Regions from separate parts of the Bacillus sp. EB V-12 genome, predicted to be linked through region 1. Evidence: predicted binding sites of a transcription regulator. Region 1 holds the regulator's gene; the other holds the start of a gene.
The links. The regulator LexA, encoded in region 1, represses DNA repair genes until DNA is damaged. The targets are predictions, from matches to a motif close to CGAACATATGTTCG.
Positions count from the first base shown of each region.

Region 2: a site for LexA is predicted at 1,312-1,325, ahead of ACZDYH_RS13485 (YolD-like family protein). Genes of this name have one in related genera too.

Region 1 is NZ_JBUXJL010000001.1:942,470-945,642, reverse strand. It holds gene ACZDYH_RS04970 (bifunctional metallophosphatase/5'-nucleotidase) at 1-284, shown strand, start outside; gene ACZDYH_RS04965 (DUF896 domain-containing protein) at 324-563, opposite strand; gene ACZDYH_RS04960 (YneB family resolvase-like protein) at 609-1,265, opposite strand; gene lexA (transcriptional repressor LexA) at 1,407-2,027, shown strand; gene ACZDYH_RS04950 (DUF4097 family beta strand repeat-containing protein) at 2,118-2,921, opposite strand; gene ACZDYH_RS04945 (DUF1700 domain-containing protein) at 2,922-3,173, opposite strand, start outside.
Region 2 is NZ_JBUXJL010000003.1:384,373-387,545, reverse strand. It holds gene ACZDYH_RS13495 (hypothetical protein) at 1-35, shown strand, start outside; gene ACZDYH_RS13490 (hypothetical protein) at 252-473, shown strand; gene ACZDYH_RS13485 (YolD-like family protein) at 927-1,274, opposite strand; gene ACZDYH_RS13480 (response regulator aspartate phosphatase) at 1,463-2,536, shown strand; gene ACZDYH_RS13475 (aspartate phosphatase) at 2,533-2,658, shown strand; gene ACZDYH_RS13470 (hypothetical protein) at 2,955-3,173, opposite strand, start outside.

The DNA of each region.
Region 1 (3,173 bases):
ATGATATGTGGGAAGGGATTTCATACGTATTAAACATTTCAAAACCAATTGGTGAAAGAGTAGAATCTTTACAGCATAACAGTGCTCCTCTTAATATGAATGAAGAATATGACGTTGTAATGAATAATTATCGTGCAAGTGGCGGGGGAAATTTCTTTATGTTTCAAAACAAACCGGTAGTAAAAGATATCCCCACAGATATGTCTGAACTTATCGCTAATTATATATTGGAACATAAAACGATAGAAGCAACAGTTAATAACAACTGGAAAGTTATTAAATAACGATTTTTACATATAAAAAAGATGGGCTTCGCCCATCTTTTAATTTAATCTTGCATTATCTTGCTTTTTTAAAGCTTTTAATTTCGTCGGTGTAACATCTGTACCTTCTTCGTTAACAACTTTAATACCTTTAAGTTCGTTTAACATATTTTGACGAAATCCTTTTAAATATTGTTCACGTAGCGATTGACGCTCACGTTGCTCTTCTTCAGTTAAACCTTCAGCTTTTGCTTTTTTCGCTAAGAAGTTAATGCGTTCAACGAGTTCGTGATTAATCATCTCGAATCCCCCTTCTAATCAAAACTGATTATTATCATACAATAGTTACTCTTCTTTATCAAGTAATTGCTTCGTATACTCTACATATCTACGATGTACAGTCGCCTTTGAAACATTATGACCAAATCCACGTAATGTTGCTGCAATTTCTTCAAACGTGAGTTCACTTTTTCGCAAACGTACAATTTCCTCAATTGGCACTTCTTTTTTCTCTCTTCCTACACTTAAATGACGATTTTTTAAATTTTTTTCTGGACGATAACCTTTTTCTACTGCACGTTGCATACCTCGTTTAATTTTCAAATTATGAATCTTTCTTTGATATTCTTCAACAATACCAATAATATCTAATACCATTGAATCAGAATCCGACAATTGTAATTCACCATTATGTGTATGCGTATATACTTTTATGCCTTCTTTATGTAAACAATGCATTAACGCGATCTTCGCATTTCCTCTACCAAGACGCGTTTCATCTTGTATAAGTAACACATCAATTTGTTCGTCTCGAATTGTATCCAACACCTCTAATATACCGTCACGTTCAATTGTATATCCACTAGCCTGCTCTTCAATCACCTTAGTAACATTCATTTGATAGCGCTCAGCTAAATGCAATAATTCATCTTTTTGACGTAATAATGATGTTTCTTGCGCTTCTTTCGTTGTACTCACACGTGCATAAATAATTGCATTCATTTTGAACCCCTCTTTCTCCCTATTATTTCCCTATAGTGTAACATAAATCCGCCATTTGTTCGAACTTATGTTTGTAGAATGTTTTTTCACATGTTATACTTATTAATAAGAAAAATGAAAGAAAACGAGGTGTTAGAAAACATGGAAAAGTTAACGAAACGCCAGCAAGACATTCTCGACTTTATTAAGCTAAAAGTACAAGAAAAAGGATATCCACCTTCCGTACGTGAAATTGGTCAAGCAGTCGGCCTCGCTTCTAGTTCTACAGTGCACGGACATTTATCACGATTAGAAGAAAAAGGATACATTCGACGCGATCCAACAAAACCACGTGCCATTGAAATTTTAGGTGAAGACCGAATGGATACGGAAACACAATCTGTTATTCAAGTTCCAATTGTCGGAAAAGTCACTGCTGGTTTACCAATTACAGCGGTCGAAAGCGTAGAAGAACATTTCCCACTTCCAGCTAGTATTGTTGCTGGAGCAGACCAAGTGTTCATGTTACGTATTTCTGGAGATAGTATGATTGAAGCTGGTATTTTCGATGGAGATTTAGTTGTTGTTCGCCAACAGCAGTCTGCATATAATGGTGAAATTGTAGTCGCTTTAACAGAGGATAACGAAGCAACAGTTAAACGTTTCTATAAAGAAAAAGACCATTTCCGTCTACAACCAGAAAACTCTTCATTAGAACCTATCATTTTAAAACAAGTGTCAGTTATCGGGAAAGTAATTGGCGTATATCGTGATTTACATTAAAAATAACAAAAAGAAGATAATTACCTTATTTATATACGGTAATTATCTTCTTTTTGTATTTTGATAGATTTCCATGCATTCTATTTCTTATTAACGAGTTTCAATCGTCACATCTCCCGCAGCCGTTTTACCGCTAATCTTTTTACTACCATTTCCAATTGTTACATTTTTATTTTCTTCATTAAAAATCGTTACATCTCCCGCAGCACTTTGCCCAGTAATTACCGCATCTTGTGGTTTTTCCGATAAAGTAATATCTATATCTCCCGCAGTTGAACTTGCTTCTAGATTATATTTAGAATCATGATCTTGAATATTTATTTCCCCACTTGTTGTTTTTGCGGTCACTTTCCCTAATACCTTCTTAAAGTTCACCTCACCAGCTTTTGTCGATCCCTCCACATTCTTAGCCGTTACTTGTTTCAACTCTACTTCTCCAGCAAGTGTTCTAACACTTACGCTATCACTTTTCACATCACTCATTTCGATTTGTCCAGCAGATGAATTTACTTTTACATCTTGGTAAGAGCGTTCGGGCACAAGTAGAGTCAATTTAGACGTTTGAAACCTAAAATCGTAAAAAGAAAAATCAAATGAAGCACCTTTTTCTCTTTCCCCAATAATTTTTAATGTGTCACCATCTTCTGCGATACGAATCTCTTGTTTACGTACATCTCCCGATTGCTTTACATAAAAAGAAGAGTCAGGAGATTTTTGAACAATAATATCCCCGGCATCTAACTTAACTTCTATATTTTTTAATGTTTTGTTTTTAATTACATTTTCTTTATCGCCTTTTTCAGCAGTTTGTACTGCTTTTTCATATGTTTGGGAAATTCCTATTACTCCAATAACGATACAAGCGATAGCGATTAAAAATAGTTTTTTCATCATTTACTCTCCTTTTATCATTTTGAAGTTCCATATTACATATCGTACACACAATCTCTTAAACCACTTTGTACTATAAAAAGCGATAATACATAACAATAAACCTACTCCAACAAACGTTATACTAACGAAAAGATCCAACCATATAAAAGTACCCATAAATACTTTTCCAATAACGAAAAGTGGTGTTACTACACTAGCAATACCACCGATCCAAAAAGAAAATATAAAAGCAATAATTGCGACTAACGGGCC
Region 2 (3,173 bases), on a different contig from region 1:
GAGCAACTCCTGGTTCTTCAAATGTTGATAGATAGGAAAAGTTAAAAGAGGGTGACGGGATTTTAGCATATTCTAAAGGGGAATTTAAGTTTTTCGGGACAATTTTTGCTAAGACTCATAACCCAGATGTGGCTAGAAAAATTTAGAAAACAAACGATAATGATGAAACTTGGGAATACATCTATTTTATTAAGGACCTAAAACCTGTAAACATTAAAGCAATCGAATTCGCAGCTTTCTTTGGCTACAAATTGAACCATACACCACAAGGATTTACTAATATTGATTCGGATTTTAGTAAAGTAAAGATTGCAGAAGAAGAGAAATCGGAAAATCGAAAAAAAACTAAAATGGAATCTGGTAGGGAAGTATGGCCTCGTGATCCGAAAAAAGCTAAACAAGCTATTAAACAGGCAGAATTTAAATGTGAAATAGATGACACACATGAAACATTTGTATCGGAAGCCAGCTGAAAAAATTATATGGAGGCCCATCATCTAATACCGTTAAGAATGCAACATGATTTTGAAAATAGTTTAGATGTTGTTGGAAGTATAGTTAGTATATGTCCGAACTGTCATAGGTTGATTCATTATGGAAGAGACAAAGATAAGAAAAAAGTTTTAGAACTTCTCTTTGAATAAAGAAAAGATTCTTTGAAGAAGTTCGGTATTGAGGTATTTCTCAAAGAGCTATTTGGATACTATGAAATTCTAAAATAAGAATATTCATAGCTATAGGGAAGGTAGAATGTTTCATACTTAAACATAGGTATTATTGTGATGGAAATTTAAATTTCGTCTTTTGAAAGTATCAATAATTTGTATTATTTTTATAGGGTTATATATTTTTCTTTTGCTCTGCTGTATAGCAGAGCTCTTTTTTTGTCGTACAAAAGCCACTTCAGTCCTGTCGGGCGGCTTCTTTTAATTTATATTCACCAATTCATCAAACTTAAACTTAGTATTCAAACCAAAAGCATCTGTACAATATATAGTTTTCGTCATCGGTTCAATATGTAATACATTTATGTACATGTCTTGCACCATTCCATCACGATAGTATGAGATATGTATTTCTTCTTCCTCGTGAAAAGATTGCATTAACGCTCTTTCTATTCGTTCCATAGTATCTTGTGTTAAAAAAGGTTTAGGTACTTTATATTGTTCCTCAAACATTCTATGTATTTCCTCGTATTGCTCCGGTATTGAAGCAAACGGATTCCATTTCACCATACCTCTTCCACGTACTACAGGAAAGCCGTTATATTCCATGATGTAATACCTCACTTTTGTTTTTTTAACTCCACTACAAACAAACGTGTGTTCTTTTTTGGTTTGAAAAGGGACCATTTTGTTAACATGAATATTCAAAAATAATTTTTTCAAGTTAGAATATTCAAAAACTTATTTATGCAAACAAGCATGTCATGATAACATTTAACAAAAGGGGGTAGAAGTAGATGAGTGTTGACATTATTTCTAAAGAAGAAATCACAAAATTATTAAACGACTGGTATCAAGCTATGATTTCACAACGTGTATTACAGTCTCAGAAAATAAAAGAAGATATTGCAAATAAAATCAATAATATTAAGGAAGACCAAACAATATTAGTCTACTACGCTTTATTGAATGCACGGTATAAACTGCTAATTCGGGATATGGATAGTACAAAAGATATTCTGGACAAAATCGAGCCTTTACCAGAGTCTACAGAAACATTTTTAGAGTACTATCATCATTTATTTAAAGCAATTTACGCTATTAATAAAGCAAACCATAGTGAAGCAAGAATGCAATTTGAAAAAGCTGAAACGTTTTTAGAGTACATGCATGATGAAATTGAAAAAGCTGAATTTAATTATTGGCTTGCAGTCCATTACTATCACGTATTAAAACCGATCCTAGCAGTTCAATTTGCTACAAAGGCGAATGAAGTATTTTCAATTAGTCCAGGGTATGAATTAAAAACTGCAGCATGCTTAAATACTTTAGGAATGGCACACATTCGACTAAATGAATTCGAAAGTGCAGAGGAATATTTACTTTCAGCACTAGGTACCTTCCAAAAATCTAATGATGAACTTCTTATTAAACGAGTTAAGCATAATTTAGGACTTTTATACGCAAGTCAAAACATGCCAGAGTTAGCAATTAAACACTTAGAGGATTCATTAGAAAATAACGCTAAAACTATGTTTCTTTTAGCAAGAGAACATTTTAAGTTAGGTTATAGTCATATCGCTAATGAATATATTGAGAATGGCTATAAGATTAGCGACTTATGTTATCGTCATCATTTCCGAATTTTAAAAGCAGTACATAACTATGTACCGCAAGAAGAATTAGAAAATGTGGTTATAGAAGGTATTTCGTATTTTGAAAAAGAAGAATTATATGATTGGGTAAAAGAATATGCTTCTCTTTTAGGTGAAATATTCTATGGTTCAGAAAATCATAGAAAAGCAAGCAAGTATTTGCACATCGCTTTAGATGCAGACAAAAAGAGCATAGAAAGAAGGGCGCTAAAATGAAAAAAGCAATCTTATTAATGATGATGTTATCCGCTGTTTTTACTTTTGGTCTTACTAATGCAAAAGACATACCACAAAACGAAGCAATTGAAGTGTTTATGGATCATGGAGAACATATTTAAAACCTAAGGAAGAGGGCGCTTATAGTGTCCTCTTTTTAATATCTATTATTTATATGATGAGGTTGCAGGTACGTCTTTTGGTTATTGTTTGATAAACTTAAGATGTTTCTAAAAATGTGTATACAAAGGTGTATTTTTGTACTGTATATGTTCACGTACTATATAAAAAAGTATGAAAATCTATAAAAATAATTATTTCAATAAAATTTGTTTTAGATATTAAAAAGTGCCGAAACCCTTGTGGTATAAGGGGTTTGGCACTTTTGTGTTTTTTATATTTTATCAAATAAACAACCCTAAAACTGCTCATTCTTCTCCCAAGATTCAACGATATAATGTGCAATCGTCGGATTGAAGCCTTTACCAACTAAAAACATAATCGCAGCAACTTCTGTTAATGCGTGTTCGTGTGATGTATGTTTTGCTTCATTTAAACCGTAATCTACCCATGGTTTTACGAAATCTAGTACAGGTTTCTTGAAAGGTAAAAATTGTGTACCGACAACTTGTTGAAT